Linked DNA regions of Maricaulis maris MCS10. The protein of the gene in region 1 interacts with the protein of each later gene in a pairwise test. Links are inferred from orthologs where the notes say so. Each region holds a gene or a part of one and is shown on either strand. Other genes may lie near its edges.

Region 1 (11,207 bases):
GCCAGCGCATCGACGAGGTCGATCTGGAAACCCTGCACGGCAATATCCGGGTCATCCATCCGGGCATGCCGGTCACCCGCGATTATCGCCGCGAACGGCTCAATCTTGACCTCGACGAGGCGGGTGTCATCCTGCGGCCCTGGTGTGGTTGAGCGAGTGGTGCCGATGAGAGCTGTTTTGATTGCGCTGAGCTGTTCGCTGGTTGGCGCAGGCCTGACCGGCTGCGGTCTGACCGGGCGCGGTCAGGTCGCGCCGCCGCAGACCGTCGCCGAACTGCCGCCGCTGGGCGCCGCCGAAGACGTTCAGGACAGTGAGGTCCGCGCACCGATCACCGGCACATGCGGCATGGAAGACCTGCAACACTATGTCGGCCAGCCGCGGCTCAATGTTCCCCATGGCGCCATGCCCGACACCTATCGCGTCGTCGGTCCCAATTCGGTCGTGACCATGGATTTCCGGCCCGACCGGCTGACCATCCGCGTCAATGAAAGCGATGTCGTGGAAAGCATGGCCTGCGGCTGAGCGCCTCGCGCCGACGATGGTCAGCCATCAACCGGCGAACAGGTGCTGCAGCCGGGCGACATGATGGTTGGTCAGGGACAGCGCATCACGGGCCAGCCAGCTACCCACCACCTGGGCCGTCGACAGCGCATCTTCGCGGCTCAACAGGTTGGCGTCGTCTTCTGCGTCCAGAGACGCATCATCATGCGAATCCGCGTCGGTGGGCATGACGACATCCACCCGGATTTCGTCGGGGCTGTGAAAGCTGTGGTCCGGCCGCGAGGCGGCAGGGCCCGGCTTCATCGGGCTGGCCTGTTTGCGAAAACCGGCGGGGCGGGGCGGCAGCGATCCTTCGACCTTCATGACCCGTTCCCGCCATTCAGCCCGCGCGAAACAACACGACTACCGGACCCGACGGGCCCGGCAGGGGTCATATCGACCAGGTCATGTACCACCGGGCCATCAAACCTTTGGTGAGCGACGCCCGGCAGCGCGCCATCGGATCCCATTGATCCATCCACCTCATTCCAGTGTGCTCATATTGTATGAGCGCAAATACGAATGGTTTCTTAATGGGACAAGTGGCGGCGGAAGACTTTTAAATCCAAGGTATTAAGCCCTGCTACCCCGCCTCCGCCGCTTCCAGCTTTTCTTCTGCTTCCAGCCAGCTCATCTCGGCCGTGTCCAATAGCTCCACGGCTTTGGCGCGCTTGATCTGGAGGTCGGTCGCGGTCTTGGGGTCTTTTTGATAGAGGCCGGGGGCGGCGAGGGCTTTGTCGATGACGTCGATAATGCCGCGCAGGCGGTCGGCTTCCTTGTCCCAGCGGGCGATCTCGTCGCGCAGGGGTTTGAGCGCCTTGCGCTGATCGGCGGCGGAGCGGCGGGCGACGGACTTTTCGTCGGTGGCGGCGGCCTTCTTCTTCGGGCCGTCCTTGGGCGCGCGGCCGAGCAGGGACTGGCGATAGGTCTCGATATCCTCGTCATAGGGTTTGACCGTGCCATCGCCGACCACCCAGAGCCGGTCGACGCAGCTCTCGATCAGATGCCGGTCGTGCGAGATCAGGACGACGGCGCCCTCATACTCATTGATCGCCTGGATCAGGGCGGCGCGGCTGTCCATGTCGAGATGGTTGGTCGGTTCGTCGAGGATGAGGAGGTGTGGGCCCTCAAAGGTGATCAGGTTGAACAGGAGGCGGGCCTTCTCGCCGCCCGACAGCGTATCGGCCGGGGTTTCCTGGCGGTCACCGGGCAGGCCGAAAGTCGCCAGACGGGCCCGGCGCTGGGCCTCGGTGGCGTCGGGCATCAGCTCGATAATGTGCTGATAGGCCGACATGTCCGGTGACAGGCTGTCGATCTGGTGCTGGGCGAAATAGGCGATCTGCATCTTCTTGTGCTTGCGCAGATGCCCGTCGAGCGGCGCCAGCCGGTCGCACAGGAGTTTCGCCATGGTCGATTTGCCGGCACCATTGCGGCCGAGAATGCCGATCCGGTCCTCGGTATCGATATTGAGATTGACGTCGCGCAGCACTGGCTTGCCCGGCGCATAGCCGGCCTGGAGATTGACCATGCGGACGATCGGCGGCGCCATTCGGCGCTGCGGGCTGGGGAAGTTGAAGGGCGCCACCGGGTCCTCGACCTGGGTCGCCACGATCTGCATCTTCTCCAGCCGCTTGACCCGCGACTGGGCCTGTTTGGCCTTCGACGCCTTGGCCTTGAAGCGGTCGACGAAGGATTGCAGGTGGCGGCGTTCGACCTCCTGCTTCTCGACCATCTTCATCTGCAGGCGTTGCCGCTCTGCCAGCGCCTTTTCGAAATCATCATAACCACCATCCCAGACGGTCAGCTTGCCCTGTTTGAGATGGGCGATCTTCTGCATCGCTCCGTTCAGCAGGTCACGGTCGTGCGAGATCACCAGGGCGGCGCCGGGGAAGGATTTGAGATAGGTCTGCAGCCACATCACCCCTTCCAGATCGAGATAGTTGGTCGGCTCGTCCAGCAGGAGAAGGTCGGGGCGCGCGAACAGCGTCGCCGCCAGGGCCACGCGCATCCGCCAGCCGCCCGAGAACTCGCGGCAGGGCCGACGCTGTTCCTCGCCGGTAAAGCCGAGACCGGCCAGGATCGACCCGGCGCGTGCCTCGGCGGTGTGGCTGTCGATATCGGCCAGCCGGGTCTGGATCTCGGCGATGCGATTGGGCTCGGTTGCCGTTTCCGCCTCGGCCAGCAGGGCGGCGCGCTCGGTGTCGGCGGCCATCACCACATCGATCAGGCTGTCATCCCCGCCCGGCGCTTCCTGGGCGACCGAGCCGACGCGAGCGCCTTTTTGAACACTGGTATCGCCGCCTTCGGAGGCGATCTCGCCGCGGATCAGGCGGAACAGGGTCGATTTGCCCGTCCCGTTGCGACCGACCAGACCCATCTTGGTCTTGGCCGGCAGGAAGAGCGTCGCCTGATCAAAGAGCATCCGCCCTTCAATGCGATAGGTGAGATCGTTGATGTGCAACATGGTGCATGGCGGTTAGCGCGGGATTTCGGCTGGCGCAACAGATTCGCGCTGAGCCCGATGGAGGGCGGCCGCTTTGCGGTTTCACCCTTGAGCTGAAGAAGCGGACACGGCCTGCTGGCTGACAAGCGATTTATGGATCACTCCGCGACGGGTCGCGATGTCAGCCCTTATGTTCTTCCAATCGAGACCGCTCCGGCGTCAAGCCAGACAAGTTCTGTGCCCGCCCCCTGTCAGCCGGCCTCGATGACCAGGATTTCCATCGGGATATCGCCGTCCGGGCCGAATTCCTCTTCGAAGCGTCGGGTCAGCGCCGCGATCGCCGCCTCGACATCTCCGTCATTGCGGCGGATCTGCCCGGCGACGGGATTGCCCAGAATGAGGCCGTGCGCGAACGCCTCGAGATCGGCCTTGCTGTGGACCCGGGACAGGATGTCGATCCGGATATCTGTAAATCCGGCGGCCCGCAGATCGGCCTCAATCGTCCCGGCATCGTGATAGCTGTAGGGGACGGCATAGAAGCTGGGCTCGTCCTTGCCGATCAATGGCGCAACGACGCCATCCGCGATTTCGGCAAACGGGTTGGTCGCCCAACTGCCCCAGACATTGAACACATAACGACCGCCCGGTTTGAGAACCCGACGGGCCTCGCGATAGGCGGCGACCTTGTCCGGGAAGAACATCACGCCGAACTGGCAGGTGATCGCGTCAAATTCCGCGTCGGGGTAATCAAGCGCGCTGGCATCGGCGGTGTTGAAGGTCACAGCATCCGGATCGCCGGTACGCTGGCGGGCGATGGTCAGCATGTCGCCATTCAGGTCCGTCGCTTCCAGCCTTGCACCGTCGGGCAGGCGGGCGAGGAGCTTCTCGGTGAGGATGCCGGTTCCAGCTGCCAGTTCCAGCAAATGACTGCCGGCCGAGACCGGGACCCGACCTGCGAGGTCGCCCGCGTGGTGATCGAACAGGACCGGGCCGAGATAGCGGTCATAGGCGGCCGGGATATCGCCCTCGAAGCGCGCGGTCACCGCTGTCTCACCGGATCTGGCCTGACCCGCGCCGCTGGCGGGTGGTTCGCTGACATCGCGGAACAGGAGCATCGAACCGATCCGTGACGACGCACCGTCCCAATACCCGTTCTCGGCCGCGAATTCCTTCGGGTTCTTGAAGGTCCCGAAGATGATGTCGAACAGGGGCAGGTCCGAGAAGTTCTTGTCGTGGACGCCGCGCTCATGATGGTGGCTGTGGCTTTCGGGGCGTTGCAGGAAAAAGCCGAGCCAGCGTGGCGTGCGGATATTGGTGTGCTGGAACAGGGCGAGGAAGGTCGTCGCCAGCAGGGTGACCGTGATGGCCTGTTGCTCGATCCCGACCAGAAGGGTGAGGCCCAGACTGCCGACAAAGGCAAAGCCGATGGAATCGAGCGGACTGAAATAGAAGGCGCCGAATGTGTCGACCCGCTCGGCACTGTGGTGAAGCTGGTGAAAGCCCAGCCACAGGAAACGATTGCCGTGCATGGCGCGGTGCCAGACATAGACCCCGAATTCAAAGACAAGAATGCCGACCGCGCTGCCGCCCAGAAGGCCCAGCCCGCTGAGGTCGAACAGCTGATAGGGGGCCAGCAGCGGGTCCCAGATCATGGGCAGGTAGGCGGAGAGGAAGAAATAGGCGGTGAACATGACCAGCGCCCGAAATCGCCACCCCTTGACGGCCGGCAGCTTGCGCGCCGGGAAGATCGCTTCGATCACGATCATGGTGGCGAACAGGCCCAATATCGCGAGCGATACCGGATCCAGCAGTACTTGAATTGGTGTTGGCATTGAATCCCCCGGTTCCGCCGACGGTACACGTATTCCGTGTGGTGGTAAGGGGCATTTCTTCCGAATTGGCCAAAAACAAGCGGCTTACGGCCCGGAGGCAGGCCCGAAAGACGCAATGACTTCCCCTGATGGCCTGCGCCCGCTATAAGCCGCGCGAATCCACAGGCCGGGGTGATCCCGGACAATCACAGTTTCAGTCTCGAGGACTTCTCCCATGGCGATCCAACGCACCTTCTCCATCATCAAGCCCGACGCCACTGCCCGTAATCTGACCGGCGCCATCAACGCCAAGATCGAGGCTGCCGGCCTGCGCATCATCGCGCAAAAGCGCATCCGTCTGTCGCGCGAGCAGGCTGAAGGTTTTTACGGCGTCCACAAGGAGCGTCCCTTCTTCAACGACCTCGTCACCTTCATGATCTCCGGCCCGGTCGTGGTCCAGGTCCTGGAGGGCGAAGACGCCATCGCCAAGTATCGCACCGTGATGGGCGCGACGAACCCTGAGCAGGCTGATGCCGGCACGATCCGCAAGGACTTCGCCGAGTCGATCGAAGCCAACTCGGTGCATGGTTCCGACGCCCCGGAAACTGCAGCGGAAGAAATTCCCTTCTTCTTCTCGGATGACGAAATCGTCGGCTGATCCCAGCTGCAAATTCAGACAAAAAAGGCCCGGTATCCTGCCGGGCCTTTCTTTTTTGTGCATAACGCGTTGCGCGGGCGTGCGGCGCTGCCTAACTGCGCTCGCAGAGTGGTGTGAGGAGTTGCGCGATGGACATGCCCCTGATTGCCAGCCTGGTGACCTTCGTCGTGATCATGTCCGTCACGCCCGGCCCCAATAATATCATGATGATGTCGTCGAGCGCCCTGTTCGGGGTGCGGGCAACGCTGCCGCATTGGCTGGGCGTGAATTTCGGCTTCAACCTGCTCTTGATCGCTTCGGTGTTCGGACTGGGTGAGTTGATCGGGCGTTTCCCGGTCATGCTGGATGTGGTCCGGATTGGCGGTTCGCTTTGGCTGGTCTGGATGGCGTGGAAATTCGCCCATGCCGGTTGGGCTATCGGCAAGGCCGGCAGCCGCGCGGCGACCGCCAGGGAAGACCGCTCGCGCCCCTTCCGGTCCTGGGAGGCTGCGCTGTTCCAGGCGATCAATCCCAAGGCCATCCTGATGGCGGTCTCGACGGCAGGCGCCTATGTCGCGCTGGCCGACACGCCGATCGAACGGGTCGGTATTTTCGTGACCGCCTTCATCCTGTTCGGCGCGCCCTGCGGTTTGCTCTGGATCTTCGTCGGTGGCGGTCTCAAGCGCCTGCTGGCCGAAGGCGCCTCGGCGCGCTGGCTGAACTATGCCATTGCCGGCATCCTGATGTTCACGATCTGGTTGATCCTGTCGGCCTGAGCCGCAGGCCGCCCCTTGCGTGGAGCGGTAACGCAGCAGACCATGGCGCTCCCCCAAGCGCCGGAGAGCTGCCATGTCCGATATCGCCCGTCTCGTGCAAGCCCTGCCCAAGGCTGAACTTCACCTTCACATCGAAGGCTCGCTCGAGCCGGAATTGATGTTCGAGCTGGCCCGGCGCAACGGGATCGAAATCCCCTTCAACTCGGTCGAGGAAATCCGCGCCGCCTACGATTTTTCCAACCTGCAGGATTTTCTCGACGTCTATTATGTCGGCATGAATGTGCTGATCACCGAGGCGGATTTCTTCGATCTGACCTGGGCCTATCTCCAGCGTGTCGACGCCGAGAATGTCCGCCATGTCGAGATCTTCTTCGACCCGCAGGGCCATACCGATCGCGGCATCGCCTTCGCGACGGTGGTGGACGGGATCACCCGGGCGCTGGACAGGGCCAAGTCGGAGCTCGGCATCACCTCGAAGCTTATCCTGTGTTTCCTGCGTCACCTGTCCGAGGAGGCGGCTTTTGAGACGCTGGAAATGGCCAAGCCGCACCTGGAGCGCATCGACGGTGTCGGTCTGGACAGTTCCGAGCTCGGTCACCCGCCGTCGAAATTCCAGCGCGTCTTCGCCGCTGCCGGCGAGCTGGGCCTGCTGCGGGTCGCCCATGCCGGTGAGGAGGGGCCGCCGGAATACATTCATGAAGCGCTGGACCTGCTGAAGGTCGACCGTCTCGATCACGGCAATCGCGCCCTGGAAGACGGCACTCTGGTCGCCCGCCTTGGCCGCGAACAGATGACGCTGACGGTCTGTCCGCTCTCCAATCTGCGCCTGTGCGGCATCAAGCGGCTGGAAGACCACCCCCTGAAACGCATGCTGGCGCTGGGCCTGCGGGCCACGGTCAATTCCGACGACCCGGCTTATTTCGGCGGCTATGTGAATGACAACTACATCCGCACCGCCGCCGCCATCGACCTGAGCGCCGACGAGATCATCGAACTGGCGAAGAATTCTTTCCGCGGCGCTTTCCTGCCGGAGGCGGAGATCGAGCGCCATCTGGCGGAGATTGATGCGGTGGTGGAGGGCGTGGCCTGATTGTTTTGATCTGCCCCTGAAGGTTTCGATCTGAGCTTGTCCAAATGTGGCGGGATCAGTCCGTCATAGTCTGGCCCAATTCTTTCGCGCATTTTTACCCATATCAATCTGGGGGTGTATGATTATGCTGGCGACTATGATTGCGATGCTGGTGGCTCTGCAGGAGCCGTCAGTCGCCGAGTGCGGGCTGATATCGGGGGCTGATACCTTGCTGGACGAGGCTGACGGCCGGCTCGTCCTGTTGGGCGAGCTTCATGGCACGCAGCAGGCCCCGGCGTTTACGGCAAGCCTGATATGCCAGGGTGTCGCGCGTGGCGATCATACCATCCTCGGCCTGGAGATGAGCGCGACCGAACAAGACCGGCTGGAGGCCTATCTGTCGTCCGACGGCAGCGAAACCGCCATTGCCGCACTGACCGCCGGGTCGTGGTTCTGGGAGAGCAGTCGGGATGGCCGTTCCAGCATTGCAATGCTGTCTCTGATAGACGCGGTGCGCCGCCATCGCGCGGCGGGCGCCTCAATTGACCTCGTCGCAGTAGATTTCGACCCGGTCGCCGATGCGGACCTGGACGATACTCCGCACATTCGGGATCAGGCCATGCTGCGCCGGGCGCGGCGTTTTATCGGCGATGCGGACAACATCTTGATCCTCGTCGGCAATGTCCATGCTCGCAGGACGCCATTTGTGTATGGGGACTTGCATTTGGAAACGATTGGCTCACTTGCCAACCCGGATGAAGTTTACAGTCTTCGGCTGGGTGTTCTCGGTGGTGAAGCCTGGTCCTGTCGTCGCGCCGATGGCGTGACCGAATGCGGCCCTCATGCCTCAGCCGGCTATGTCGATTTGGGCGAACACCGTGTCATGTCGTTGGATGAAGCGATCGAGGCCGGGGTGCTCGGGATCGAGGCTGATGCCTACCACCGCTATGTTTTCCTCGGTGAGAGCGACGTCTCCCGACCGCTCTTGGCGCCAACTGATTGACTCAATCGTCCTCCGAGCCCGGCTTGCGCCGTCTCGATTTTGCCTGCGCTTTCGGGACCTTGTCTGCTTTCGCCCGCTTGATCGACGCGAGGGAAGGCCGCGCTTTTTTGCGGGGCTTGGGCGCGATCAGCGCCTGTTCGATCAACTGGCGCAGGCGGTCACCGCTGCCGGCGAGCTGGGCCTGCGGGCCACGGTCAATTCCGACGACCCGGCTTATTTCGGCGGTTGTGTGAATGACAACTACATCCGCACCGCCGCCGCCATCGACCTGACCGCCGACGAGATTATCGAATTGGCGAAGAACTCCTTCCGCGGCGCTTTCCTGCCGGAAGAAGAGATCGAGCGTCATCTGGCGGAGATTGAGGCGGTGGTGGAGGGCGTCAGCTAGCGGACAAGATGGGCAGCTGCCTGCCGGTGTTCGCAATACCCATTTGGAATTAAAGGCATACGAGCTGCCCGTATCCTGTATAGTGGCCGCAAACCAGTTTTAGGGGCGGAACATGCGGGCATTGATTTCGATTTCGATCATGGGACTTTCGTTGCTGACCTCGACCGCTGCGGTCGAGGCGCAGGCCAATCAGGAGCGGGTGATCCCCGAACATATTCTTGTCCGGGTCATGCCGCGAGATCTGGTGGGGGTCGATTTGAGCGGCGCCGCGCTGGCAGATGTAAGCTTCGAGCGGGTTACCATGTCCGGCGCGAACATGTCCGGCGCAAATCTCAGCCGATCCCGGTTTCCGGATGCCAATCTGGACCGCGCGGATCTCTCGAATACCGATCTGACCGAGGCTGACCTCTCCACGGGAAGATTTGTCGGCGCAAACTTTCGAGGTGCTTTGCTGCGCAACACCTCCCTGACCGGTGCCAATCTCACCGGCGCGGATCTGACAGGGGCCCGGGAACTGGGCTATGAGATCAATCAGGCCCGCCTTTGCAATACTCGCCTGAGCGCAACAGTGGTCCTCAATCGCGATTGTGTGGAGCTTGGAGTGCGTGCCGAGACGCGCCATCTCGTTGATCGCAACGCCCAGCAGCGTCTCCTGCAAAACCGGGCCTGTGTCGGCTGTGATCTTCGCTTTGCCCAGGCCGCCAACGCGTCGCTGATTGGCGCCGATATCTCCCGCGCCCTGCTGACCGATGCCAATCTGTCGGGCGCGAACCTGTCTGGGGCCAACCTCGTCGACGCCGAGCTTACCCGCACCAATTTTGCGCGTGCCAATCTGTCGAATGTGAGTTTCTCCGGCCGTCCATTGCCGCGCAATGTGATATTCACCGGCACCATTCTTCGTGGCGCCAATCTTTCTGGCCAAGACCTCACGGGGCTCGACTTTCAGGGCGCCGACCTGTCCCGAGCCAATGTCGAGGCGGCCGAAATCGATCGCACGACATTGCTCCGGGATGCCCGCCTGACCGGACTGGACCTGAGCCATGCCTCCTTGAGCCAGGCGATTTTTCCGGGAAATGACTTTCGCACCATCAACCTGACCGGTGTGCAGATTTACGGGATGGTCCTGACCGGCGCCAATTTCACCTCTGTCGAGTTGTCGAATGCCCGGATTGTTGAGAGCAACATGCAACGGGCCATCCTTGCCGGTGCCAATCTGTCCTACGCCGACCTTTCCGGGATTGACCTTGCTGGCGCCGATCTGACCGGTGCCGACTTGAGTGGAGCCAACTTGATCGGCGCTGATCTGACAGGCGCCAACCTGACTCGCGCCAACCTGACAGGGGCCATCCTGTTCGGGACCGATCTGACGCGTGCGATCCTGGCCAATGCCCGGTTGAACTCGGCTCAACTGGTCGGCGCCCAGCTAAGCGGCGCCCGGCTCGACTCGGCGGACCTGACGGATGCCAATCTTTTTGGCGCGCAGAACGCGGCCAGCATCCCGGTCTCCGGCACCATGACCTTCTGCCGCACCAGGATGGCAGACGGGAGTGACCGCAGCTCCAGCTGTGGGGCTGCGGTTTCGTCGCCGAAATAGCCGTCTGGTCCTCAGATCCCGACTTCCGGCGTATCGACCTGGTTTGTGACTTCTGCGCTTTCGCGGCTTTCACGCGTTTGATCGACGCCAGGGATGGCCGCGCTTTCTTGCGAGGCTTCGCGGCGAGGTCGAATCGCAGCTGGACGGTACTCTCGGTCTTGTTGATGTGCTGGCCATCCCGAGCCCGGTCACTCTGTGCCTGACCGCTCCTGGATGAGGGCGATCAGCTGGTCGAGGACGACATCATCGCGCCCGCGCACGACCGGAAAGTCGAGGCGAATGTCGGGTGTGACCGGGTGTGAAACAAGGTTTCCGTTCGGCCGCACGATATGGGCTTTGGGATAGCCAACCGCGATGCCGGTCTCGGCGAGCGTGAAGGTTTCCATCGCGCCATAGGTGGTCGCCATGTCGGCCGTCACTTCGCCAACGATCTCGCCGAAACCATAATCCTGCACGAGGGCCGCGACGGAAACCGCATTGGAGAAGCTGTAGCGATTGACCAGCACATAGACATCGCCCTCGAACCGGTCGTCAGCCGGTCGCGGTTGGGCGTATGGCAGGTCGATCTCGATCAGGTCGCCAGCCGGCGTTGCATCGTAAAGCTCGGCATAGGTCGCTGTCATGCCGCTGGGCACGTCCATGGCGTCGAACCGCGCCTGATTGGCAGCCGTGCTTTGCGGGCTGACCCGGACCGTGAAGCGTGAGGAAAACCGGAATGGTTGATCGGCCACCCAGGCCAGCATCGGGTCGGAGAATGAATTGTCGCCACCGGGATTGTCGCGCAAGTCGATGATCAGGTGTCGTGCTCCGGCTGCACGGAAAGCCAGGAAGCTGTCATCGACAAACCGGATGAAATCGGTCGGATCCCACACATCGCCACCGGGCTCGATGTTGAAGAATGCGAAGGGGCGCAGATAAGCGGTTTGCCCGCCCAGCATCCTCGCGT
Region 2 (11,452 bases), 1.3 Mb from region 1 along the record:
GGTCTCGATCAGGAAGAAATCGATGAAGGGTGCCATGGCGCCCGCCTGTTCGAAATAGGCCTGTCGGACCGTTTCAAAATCAACATCGCGATGGCCAGGGTCGTTGACCTGGGGCGAGATCGACAGGGTCTTGTTGGTCGGACCGATGGCGCCGGCCACGCCTCGCACAGTACCGGTCCGGGCTGCGACCTCGTCGGCCGCTTCACGGGCCAGTCGCGCCCCTTCGCGGGCGATGTCGCCGGCAACAGCCTGCATGTCATAATCAGCTTGGGCAATGGTCGTCGCGGAGAATGTATTGGTCTCGACGATATCGGCTCCCGCGTCGAAATAGGCTTGGTGGATTGCCTTCACCGCCTCCGGAGCTGACAGGTTGAGGATGTCGTTATTGCCCTGGACCGGAACGTGCCAGCCGGCAAAACGTGCGCCCCGATAGCCGGACTCGTCCAGCTTCAGATCCTGGATCTGTGTGCCCATTGCCCCGTCAAGAATGAGAATTTCGGTACGGGCCTTGGCGTCCAGTGCGGCAATGCGGGCGGCACGCGTCATGATGCGACGGCCTGGAGCTCACGGTCGCCCGCCTTCACGCCCAGCAACTGGCAGGTCGACAGCGCCAGCTCGGCCCGGTTGAGCGTGTAGAAGTGGAAACCATCCACGCCGCCATTGCGCAGCTTGCCGCACAGCTTTGCCGCGACGTGAGCCGTCACCAGCTGGCGGGTGCCGGCATCCTCATCGAGACCTTCATAGGCTTCATGCAGCCATTTCGGCAGGCTGGCACCACACAGGCCGGCGATCCGCTTGAGACCCTTGAAATTGGGTTGCAGCATGATGCCCGGCACGATCGGAATGGTGATGCCGGCGGCCCGGGCCCGGTCGCGAAAGCGGAAATAGACATCGGCATCAAAGAAAAATTGCGTAATCGCCCGTGTCGCGCCCGCATCGATCTTGGCCTTCAACAAATCAATGTCGAAACCGGCATTCGGGCTCTCCGGATGGGTCTCGGGATAGCAACCGACCGAAATCTCGAAATCACCAATGTCGGAAATGCCCCGCGCGAGCTCGGCGGCATTGGCATAGCCGCCAGCTGGCGGGACATAGCTCCCCCCGATCGCGTCAGGCGGATCACCGCGTAGCGCCACAATGTGGCGTACGCCGGACTTCCAATAATCACGGATGACGCCATCCACCTCGGCCTTGCTGGCATTGACACAGGTCAGGTGGGCCGCGGGAGGAATAGAGGTTTCCTCGACAATCCGGTGCACGGTGCGATGGGTCCTGTCGCGGGTCGATCCACCGGCGCCATAGGTCACGGATACGAAATCCGGACGCAGCGGCTCGAGGCGCGAGATTGACTCCCAAAGCGTGGATTCCATCGCATCGGTCTTCGGCGGAAAGAATTCGAACGAAACCGACAACCCGTCCGGTTTCCGCGCTGCCTGCCCGTGCTCACCCATGGGACACCCTTCCACTGCTGCGGCTCTGGCAGCCCCGCCCGGGGCGTGCCGCACCGCCGCATCATTACCACATCAGGACATAAAGATATCTTTATATGCTTGGATTGGCTAGGGGCAATCTGGTTGTTTGGGCAGCGCCGCCTATATGGGCTGGTGAAATCTTCCGCAAAGCGGAGGAGACTTGCATCCGCTCGTCACATCTGGTCTACCCGACGATATAAAGATTTCCTTATATGAGGATTCCACAGTGAGCCGTTCTTCTTACATCTTCACGTCCGAAAGCGTTTCCGAAGGCCATCCGGACAAGGTGTGCGACCGCATATCCGACACGATTGTCGACCTGTTCCTGGGCAAGGACCCGGAAGCCCGTGTCGCCTGCGAAACCCTGACAACAACCAACCAGATCGTCCTGGCCGGTGAAGTCCGCTGCGCGGCACCGATCGACGATGCAGAGATCGAAGCCGCCGCTCGTGAAGCGGTCCGCGACATCGGCTACGAGCAGGACGGCTTTCACTGGGAGACGGCGACGTTACAGAACTTCCTGCACGAGCAATCCGTTCACATCGCCCAGGGCGTCGATGCCAGCGGCGACAAGGATGAGGGAGCGGGCGACCAGGGGATCATGTTCGGCTATGCCTCCGACGAGACGCCGCAACTCATGCCGGCCCCGATCACCTATTCGCACCAGATCCTCAAGCGCATGGCGGAGCTGCGCAAATCCGGCGCACGTCCGGAATTCGAGCCGGATGCGAAGTCGCAGGTCACCATGCGCTACGAAAATGGCGTCCCGGCCGGCGTGACCTCGGTCGTTGTTTCGACGCAGCACAAGGACGGGCTGACCCAGGACGACATCCGTGAGCTGGTGCGCCCGGTCGTGCAGGATGTCCTGCCGGAAGGCTGGTTCCCACCGGAAGAAGAATTTTACGTCAATCCCACCGGCACTTTCGTAATCGGCGGCCCGGACGGCGATGCCGGCCTGACCGGCCGCAAGATCATTGTCGACACCTATGGTGGCGCCGCGCCGCATGGTGGCGGCGCCTTTTCCGGCAAGGACCCGACCAAGGTCGACCGGTCGGCTGCCTATGCCTGCCGCTGGCTGGCCAAAAATGTTGTGGCGGCCGAACTGGCCAAGCGTTGCACGATCCAGGTTTCCTACGCGATCGGCGTGTCCAAGCCGCTCTCGCTCTATGTTGACCTGCACGGCACTGGCCGCGTTGACGAGGCCAAGCTGGAGGACGCACTGCGCCAGCTGGCCGACCTGTCTCCGCGTGGCATCCGCACCCGGCTGCAATTGAACAAGCCGATCTATGCCCGCACCGCCGCCTACGGACATTTCGGCCGCACACCGACCGAAGATGGCGGCTTCTCCTGGGAGCGGACCGATCTGGCCGACGAGCTTCGCTCCCTCCTCTGATCCTGATAAGCACGGGGCGCAATCGCTTCGCCCTGCCACTTTACGAACGCCGAACAAGAAGGACCTTTTGGTCATGACGCAATTTGCTGCGGACAAACCCTATATCGTCAAGGACATGTCGCTGGCCAAATGGGGCCGGATCGAGTTCGACATGGCTGAAATCGAAATGCCGGGCCTGATGGCGCTGCGCGAAGAATACAAGGACAGTCAGCCGCTCAAGGGCGCGCGGATTGCCGGCTCGCTGCACATGACCGTACAGACCGCGATCCTGATCGAGACACTGACGGCACTCGGCGCGGAAGTCCGCTGGGCCTCGTGCAACATCTTCTCGACCCAGGATCACGCTGCCGCGGCGATCGCCGAGACCGGCGTGCCGGTCTTCGCCACCAAAGGCGAAACGCTGGAAGAATACTGGGACTATGCCGACGCCATCTTCCATTGGCCGGACGGTGAAACCGCCAACATGATCCTCGATGATGGCGGCGATGCCACCATGTATCTGATCCTTGGCGAGAAGGCCGAGAACGACCCGTCCGTTCTCAACCATCCGAAATCCGAGGAAGAAACCTTCCTGTTCGCGCAAATCAAGAAGCGCATTGCTGCGACCCCGGGCTGGTTCGCCAAGGCCAAGGCCGCCATCCAAGGCGTGTCCGAAGAGACCACGACCGGCGTCATGCGTCTCTACCAGATGCAAAAGCGCGGCGAGCTGCCCTTCCCGGCGATCAACGTCAATGACAGCGTCACCAAGTCGAAATTCGACAATCGTTATGGCTGCCGCGAAAGCCTGGTCGATGCCATCCGTCGCGGTACCGACGTGATGATGGCCGGCAAAAAGGCGCTCGTCTTCGGCTATGGCGATGTCGGCAAGGGTTCAGCCGAGTCGCTCGCCGGCGCCGGTGCCCGAGTCTATGTGACCGAAATCGATCCGATCTGCGCCCTTCAGGCCTGCATGGACGGTTTCGAGGTGGTGCGGGCCGAGGACGTGATCGGCGAGATGGACATCTTCGTCACCGCGACCGGCAATAAGGACATCCTGACCGTCGACCACATGCGCGCCATGAAGGACATGGCGATCGTCTGCAATATCGGCCATTTCGATAATGAGATTCAGGTCGAGAGCCTGAAAAACTACCAGTGGACCAATGTGAAGCCGCAGGTCGACCTGGTGAACTTCCCGGAAGGTCACCGCATCATCCTGCTGTCGGAAGGCCGCCTGGTGAACCTGGGCAATGCAACCGGTCATCCGAGCTTCGTGATGTCGGCCAGTTTCACCAACCAGACGCTGGCCCAGATCGAGCTGTGGACCAAGGGTGAGAACTACACCAACGAGGTCTACATCCTGCCCAAGCATCTCGACGAAAAGGTCGCCGCCCTGCACCTCGACAAGCTCGGCGCCAAGCTGACCGTGCTGTCGGACGAGCAGGCCGACTATATCGGTGTGCCGCAGCACGGCCCGTTCAAGGCTGAACACTACCGCTACTAGGGCGGCTAACCCGAACAAGAAAGGGGCGCCTTGCCAGCCGGCAAGGCGCCCTTTTTGTATCGCCCGTGACGCAGAGCATGGAATCGTCCAGTCTCGCAGCGGGGGAGCAATCATGACATTGAATGATGCCTATTTGATTTCGCAGATCGTCGCGGTCGTCCTGGTCGGGCCGACCCTGCTATACTTGGCCCTGCAAGTCCGCCAGAACACCAAGCAATTGCAGGCCGCTGCGCGCTACCAGTTTGTCGAAGCGACAGGGCAGATGCATTCGCTGACTGTGGGCAGCAAGCCGACCGCTTCAATGTTCAGACGCGGCATCGAGTCCTACGCCCAGCTCGACCCGGACGAGCGGCTGCAGTTTGGCATCCTCATCGGGCATTTTTTACAGATCTACAGCGTCATGTTCGAGCTGCACGCCGACGGCCTGTTGCCAAAGAGCCAATGGCATGCCGTCCTCAAGGACCTCGAATTCATCCTCGACTGCGATGGCGGCAGAGAGATATGGGAATCATTTGGCAAGGTAGGCTTGGCGCCGGACTTCGTCGCCTTCGCGGACGCCATCTTTCGCGAAAAACCCGGCTCCTACAAACTCTAGCACCAACAGCGCCTCACAGGGGCCGCCCGTGCCGCCATCCCCATTGGCAGGTCGGCGAGCTCTGTGCGCCGTTGCGGCGTTGGCCGCAGGCTGCGGCAATCAGGATTGCAGGCCACGCCCAGCCATAAACCTTGGTCTGCGCACGCGATTGCGCCGAAGGGAGGAAGGGGGAAGGAAAAGTTTGGCTGATTTTTGGGTCGAGTTGCGTTCCCTCCCCCCTGGGAGCGGGTCAGGGTGAGGGGTGAAGCCCGGTGATTGACGGGAGAATCCCCCTCATCCGGCTTCCGGCCACCTTCTCCCAGGAGAGAAACAAGGTGATGCACAACGGGGATGACCGGTCAGTAGGCCCGGCCGAACCTGGCCGGTCGTCACAGCGCCAAGCCGCGGCCTAGTTGGCAATCGGGACAAAACCGGCCGCAACCGCCGCGTCCCAATCCAGCCGGATCCAGCCCAGGGCTTTCTCGAGCTCGTGGAATTGTCCAACCTTTCGGCCCGAGGAATGGGCAACGGTTGCGACAATCATGGACACAGTCTCCTGATCCGCGGCCTTGCTGACAAAAGCCAGTTTCGTACCCGGAGCAAGCTCATCAACGAGGCCCTGCACATTGTCGATGATCTGAACCGGTTCGGCGGTGATGGTCGCATCACTGATATTGATCAATACCCCACGCACAGACCGGCTGACGGCCACCTCCCGGAGTTCCTGCCGAGACGCGAGGATTTCCTCCGCATCCACCGGCCCGACATGAGTCAGGCAGGCCGCGAAATTGGCAGGATCATGCGTGACGGTGAAGGTCATGGAAAAACCTCAAGCATCCAGCGTCCCGGACAGGCGGGCCGAAAACGACATGAATCCGCTCTGGGTAACCACCCCGTCCAAGGCCTGATCATGCCGCTCTGCGGGAATTGTCGCAAGCACCTGGCAGTCAAAGGCCAAACCCACCGCCCGGACTTGCCCGGCCGCGCGCAATGCCGCCAGCGTATAGTCGTAATACCCCTTGCCGAAGCCGAGCCGGTTGCCGGAGCGATCGCAGGCGAGAAGCGGCACCAGCACAAGCCCGGGACGAAACGCGGGCCGGTCGTCGCGAGGCTCCATCACGCCCATGGCCCGGCATTCCAGCGCATCACCGTCAGCCCAGCCGCGAAAAACCAATGGCAGGCCGTGGCCCTGCACAACCGGCAGACACAATGAATGCCCAAGGTCGTTCAGGCGCTTCATGAGAGGACGCGGATCCAGTTCGCTGTCCAACGGCCAATACCCGGCGACGGGTTCTCCGGCAGCCGGCAGCCAGGCTTCGGGAAATGCCCGGGCCAGCTCATCACCAGCCGCAGGCAGCCTTACGGCCGCCATGCGGCGAAGTTCGATCATCCGTGACCGCAGGGCCGGCTTGTCTGCGGGAGAAGTCATGTGGCGGCTCCACTTGCGCCGTCAGAGCGTGTTTATCCCCACAAACCCGACAGTGCAGGTGGGCACCACATGAACGGGACCAGGGTCCCAGACAGAGGCAGTTCCCTCGTGGAGGTGTACGGTCCGCAGGATAGACGCTCCAGTCGTACGCAGCAGATAACCGCCACCCCTTATGTGGAGGTGAAACGCGCCAAGCTCAAGCACCAGCTTCCGCGAGCGAGGCATCAGGCGCAGATGTCCGGTCACCGCCCTGAGGGTCGGCATCATCTGCCTCAAGCGTCGCGGCGAAGTTTTCCATTCTGTCGGCCAGCCGGGCGAGATGCTCAGTCAGCTGCCCCCTCGCCTCGGCCTGCAAGCTTGCGGCGCCGTGGTTCTCGTGACGCAAACGCTGCACCTGGCCTTCCAGTTCCGCGATCTTGCGATCAGATTCCTTGAGATCATCCACCAGGATCAGCGAGGCCATCAGCAACAGTCTCAGATCGCCAATTTGCCCGACCTGGCCGGATATCTCGCTGACACGCTTGTCGAGACTGCCGGCGAGCTCCCGCAGATAGGCTTCCTGCCCTTCTTCACAGCCAATGGTGAAATCGCGACCATTGAGTTTGACCGTCACGCGAGACATGAGCTCACCCTTCCTCGGTCAGGAAGTCGCGCAAATCAGTGATCGCGGTATCCAGCGCGTCGGACGCCGCCTGCGCCGCATCCTGCAACACGGCCTCCCGGCCGCGCGCCTGGTCCAACGCGTCTGCCAGATTGGCGCGATCGACATCCGCGTCCCTTGCCTCGATTGCGGCGGTCTCGGCCCGACGGACCCGTTCGCGCATGGACCGCGCCACACCCTCGACCCGGCTCATCGCTGTATCGAGGCGGGCGACCACGGCCTCAAGGGCATCTTCGGGCATGTCGGCGCGCACGTTCATACGCCCAAAATCGGCTGCGTTGCGCCAAAGTTCAAGTTATTCGTCAACTTCATCCCCTGTGACATTGACTCCAGTGTGATTCATGGCAGTGAAAATGGGCAAAATCGAGATGGTCGCCGACGCCTCGTCTCCGGCGGGACCGATTGACGCCCGGAGCCGCTCGGTCCAAACATTGACCCAGCTCCGACCTCCAACGCACGCAGGCGCGAAACGGCATGTTTTCCTTACCCGATTGGGCATTCTATCCGCTCGCTGCCGCGGTCACTGCCGGCATGGTTGCCGGCGCGATGAGTTTCGGCGACGTCAATCACCGGACAGCGGAAGAAATCCGTGCAGAGGGTACTGTGATCAGCGGTGCTGCATTGTCCGGACTCACCACGGGGAACGGCCTGACAGCTAGTTTTCTGGGAGCCCCCGATACTGATTTCGCCCAAATTAGTGCGGCAAGGGGCCCGCTGGACGGCCTACAGTCGGCCGGTGCGTTTTTTGCGCTTTCCGAGCCAGAATTACGGGCTTTTGAAGGCCATCGCTTGCGTATTACATACCAACTTCGATCAAGCTCTCACCAAGGTGCTCGAAGAGCGCTTCTGAACTTCTTCACGCCGGATCGCGGCCAAGCCTCGTGGGTGGAGGTCGAATTGTCCAGCCACCTCACCGCCGTAGAGTTGGAGATTTACTCTGGCGTTTGCACGTGGCCACAGGCCTACCTAGCTGTATGGCCGGGCTGGGACACCGATGCCAATGCGATCGACCTTGTCTCTGTCCAGATCACGGCGCTGGAGGAGATGGCTTGTGAATAGTCTCGTCTGGGTAGGGGCGCACATCCGGCATCCGAGCAAGAAGGCCATATGAGCTCCACGACATCATCCGCGCGATTGCTCCGGTGGTCACTTTACGTGTGTTTTGAATATTTTTGCGGGCCGCGAGCGTATTCGGCAAGCGACGCATGGCGTCAAATATGGCATGCCAGAACAATCGGAACTGACGGTTTTTGATCGCCCCGAGGGACAGCACCGCTGTCGCGGTCACATGGAAAGGGAGCGTTACCGGCAAGAGCCATCCCGGCATGTTTTTCAGGTAGATGGTCAATCGATTGCGGACGCCATAGTAGGTTGCAAATTCCGACCGGCGACCCGATGAAGCATACCCTACATGGTCGACCGCGGCTCGACGGAGTTGGATCGCGCGTTCACCAAGCAGACGCGCACGAAAAGCTAGATCAACATCCTCGCTATAACAGAATAGGCTTTCATCAAACCCATCGAGCGTTTCGAAGAGCGACCTTCTGATCATTGCAGCCGCGCCACAAGGGCCAAAAACTTCGCCCTCATTAGGTAAAAGCGCGATCGGTCGCAGAAAACCGGATCGGTAGGCCAAACCCGTGGCATGGAAAACATCCCCCACCCCATCGAGCAGATCTGAACTGTCGGAACTATACTGGGTCGATCCGAACAAGCTCACAGCCGGATATCGTTGTATCGCGACTTCTAGCTCAGCCACCCATTCCGGGCGGGCAAACGCATCTGGGTTAAGGAAGGCGAACCAGCCAGATGACGCCAATTTTGCAAGCAGGTTATTACCCGCCGCGAAGCCGAGATTTTCGTCTCGCATGACCAATTTCACACCGTCGGGAAGATCACTTGACAAAATGCGCTCGCCAACCGGAGAACCATTCTCAAGGACAAGGATTTCGCGAGGTTTGCGGCTTTGCGCCTCGAGCGCTCGCATGCAGTTTTCTATCGTCGCGCGGCTTTTGTACGCGACAACTAGAATGGAAATATCGGCAGTTTCGGTCAACAAAGCACCCGGTCAACTTGCTGCACCGCAGCGACTTTCAATTCGCCTCAGAGCGGGTAGCATGGTTTTTCACGGCAGCGAACTTATCTCGCGGAACCTCAACAGATACTGAAATTGGGCGGTTCGCCAATACATGTTGACAGGCTGGAGGCGAAACGCGTGATCGTAATCCTGATTGATGCTATCCTGATTGTGGGACTAGGAACCGTACTTTTCTCGGGGCTCATGTCGACGGCCCGCGCCTTTGCCCTGTTCACAGCGGCGGTCATCATCACCGGCCGCATCCCATTCAATGACGCGCTTGACCGCCTAACCACACCTGCGATCCTGGCCGTAACCAGCTTGGTCATCATCGCCTCCGCCCTGGCTCGTTTACCCGGCTTGAGTCGCGCGGTGTTTGGACGAGCTGGACGCGGCCCGAGACTCACTCTTGCCCGCTTCCTTGGCTCGGCCGCGCTGGCCTCGTCAGTCATTCCCAACACCGCGGTCGTTGCAGCACTGTTGGGGCCGGCAGCGAGACGACCAGATGTTTCTCCGCACCTGTTGCTGCTGCCGCTTTCTTATATGGCGTTGGCTGGCGGCATGTTGACACCCTTCGGAACGTCGGCCAGCCTGATGGTGACTGGTGAAGCCGCCCGTCTCGGCGTCGACTTATCAGTATTCGACTTCGCCCTTCCCGGAGCGACTGTCGCGCTTGTGGTCTTTGCCGCTCTGGTGCTCGCAGCCCCGATCGTGCTCAAGGAGCGCAAAGCTCCGGAGGCCGACACCAGTGGGATTTTCCACATCGAGGCCCGGATCGAGGAAGGCTCTGCCCTGATCAACCAAAGCGTCGCCGCCGCCAGCCTGCGCAAGTTGCACAGTTTCTACCTGGCGGAAATCATTCGGGACAAGCGCGTGATCCGGCCGGTCCACCCGGCCTTTGTGTTGAACCCGGGCGACCGCCTCATTCTGGTCGGCGACGTCTCCCATTTCGATGAGTTGCACGGGATCAACGGCCTGACGCTTGATGCCGCTCCGAAGCGGCAGAATACGGAAGAATTCTTCCACGCCGTGATCAGCGGTCAGAGCCTGCTCGACGGCAAGACACTCAGGGAGGCCGATTTCCGGGCCCGCTTCAACGCATCGGTGATGGCTGTGAGACGTGGTGAAGAACGCCTTTCCGGCAAGCTTGGTGACATCCGACTACGAACTGGCGACGTTCTGATCCTGTCGGCTGGCCCTGACTTCGGTAGTCGTGACAATGTCCGACCGAATCTGCACATCCTTGATATCGAGTCCCCTGGTCAGACCCCGATGCCGACACGGACGGCATGGGCGCTCGGCTTGAGTTTCGTGACCTTTCTCGGCGTTGCCCTGACCCAGGTCATTCCCTTCCACCACGCAGCCCTTGCACTGGCGGCACTGGTGGTTGGATTGAACTGGACCTCTGCACGAGAAGTGCGACGAAATTTCCCCTTCGATCTCGTCATCATCCTGTGGGGAGCCGTCCTGCTTAGCCTGCTTATTACCCAATCAGGCGCGGCCGCCGCGGCGGCCGCCTTCATCGCGGCGCTGACCGGCAACCTTCCGCCCTATGCGGCGTTGGCGATGATCTTTTTTTTCGCGTGGGCGATGACCGAATTATTCTCGAATGCCAGCGCTGCACTGACAGCTCTTCCTGTCGCGCTCGCCACCGCAAGCCAACTCGGCTTGCCACCCGAAGCCTTCGCCTTGGCCACAGCCTTTGGCGCCAGTGCCAGCTTTTTCATGCCCTTCGGCTATCAGACCCATTTGATGGTGATGACGCCAGGGCGCTATCGTCTCAGCGACTTCCTTGGCTTGGGTGGCATCGTGTTTGTCGCTTATGCAACCGGAACCCTGACTGTACTCACCTTCCTCTATCTGTGACCTGGACCCGACCTATGCCCAATCTGGACAACAAAAACGCCATCGCATTCGAGTTCGCCCGCATCTGCTCGCTGGCCTCCGTAAAAATCATGGAGATCTATGAGAGCGACTTCGAGTTCCGGGGGAAGGACGACAAATCGCCCGTAACGGACGCGGACGAGCTGGCTGAAGAAATCATCCTCGCAGAGCTGCAAAAGTCGCTGCCAGGCGTGCCGGTATTGGCCGAGGAAAGCTTCGCCGCGGGTTTGCGCCCCAAGACTGATGGCGCCTTCATCCTCGTCGACCCGGTTGATGGAACAAAGGAGTTCATCAACAAGAATGGCGAGTTCACCGTCAACATTGCTTTGATCGAGAACCGCGCGCCCACCGCCGGGTGTGTCTACGCACCCGCTCGCGAGCAGATATTCGTCGGCGGAACAACCGCATGGGCTGGCCCTCTGAAAGCCGGCCAGTCGGTCGACGCCGACGCGCTGCAGGCCATCACAACGCGTGACCGG

The links.
Region 2: the proteins of ndk (region 1) and MMAR10_RS12650 interact in binary tests that used the Escherichia coli proteins (3 or more experiments, as listed by UniProt). The link is inferred for Maricaulis maris MCS10 from one-to-one orthologs.

What each region holds. Positions count from the first base shown.
Region 1 is NC_008347.1:1,340,138-1,351,344, forward strand. Bases 4,012-6,740 are described here. They hold ndk (nucleoside-diphosphate kinase), read left to right. Parts: upstream 4,012-5,029; coding sequence 5,030-5,452; downstream 5,453-6,740. Other genes in these bases: MMAR10_RS16670 (sterol desaturase family protein), read right to left, coding at 4,012-4,815; MMAR10_RS06425 (LysE family translocator), read left to right, coding at 5,581-6,207; MMAR10_RS06430 (adenosine deaminase), read left to right, coding at 6,281-6,740. Also shown: MMAR10_RS06395 (I78 family peptidase inhibitor), read left to right, coding at 1-152; MMAR10_RS16115 (I78 family peptidase inhibitor), read left to right, coding at 166-522; MMAR10_RS06405 (hypothetical protein), read right to left, coding at 550-864; MMAR10_RS06410 (ABC-F family ATP-binding cassette domain-containing protein), read right to left, coding at 1,124-3,004; more of MMAR10_RS16670, read right to left, coding at 3,235-4,011; more of MMAR10_RS06430, read left to right, coding at 6,741-7,297; MMAR10_RS16885 (hypothetical protein), read left to right, coding at 7,422-8,279; MMAR10_RS17145 (hypothetical protein), read left to right, coding at 8,224-8,667; MMAR10_RS16120 (pentapeptide repeat-containing protein), read left to right, coding at 8,780-10,261; MMAR10_RS06450 (S41 family peptidase), read right to left, coding at 10,450-11,207. UniProt on the Escherichia coli protein: Major role in the synthesis of nucleoside triphosphates other than ATP. The ATP gamma phosphate is transferred to the NDP beta phosphate via a ping-pong mechanism, using a phosphorylated active-site intermediate.
Region 2 is NC_008347.1:2,651,697-2,663,148, forward strand. Bases 4,552-7,525 are described here. They hold MMAR10_RS12650 (5-formyltetrahydrofolate cyclo-ligase), read right to left. Parts: upstream 6,352-7,525; coding sequence 5,752-6,351; downstream 4,552-5,751. Other genes in these bases: MMAR10_RS12640 (hypothetical protein), read left to right, coding at 4,552-4,943; MMAR10_RS12645 (hypothetical protein), read right to left, coding at 5,332-5,742; MMAR10_RS12655 (cell division protein ZapA), read right to left, coding at 6,548-6,973; MMAR10_RS12660 (DUF4164 family protein), read right to left, coding at 6,978-7,271; MMAR10_RS12665 (hypothetical protein), read left to right, coding at 7,487-7,525. In the rest of the region: MMAR10_RS17100 (homocysteine S-methyltransferase family protein), read right to left, coding at 1-546; metF (methylenetetrahydrofolate reductase [NAD(P)H]), read right to left, coding at 543-1,451; metK (methionine adenosyltransferase), read left to right, coding at 1,699-2,865; ahcY (adenosylhomocysteinase), read left to right, coding at 2,939-4,348; more of MMAR10_RS12640, read left to right, coding at 4,461-4,551; more of MMAR10_RS12665, read left to right, coding at 7,526-8,071; MMAR10_RS16740 (glycosyltransferase family 2 protein), read right to left, coding at 8,040-9,068; MMAR10_RS12675 (SLC13 family permease), read left to right, coding at 9,183-10,955; 3'(2'),5'-bisphosphate nucleotidase CysQ, read left to right, coding at 10,970-11,452. UniProt on the Escherichia coli protein: Involved in the removal of 5-formyltetrahydrofolate.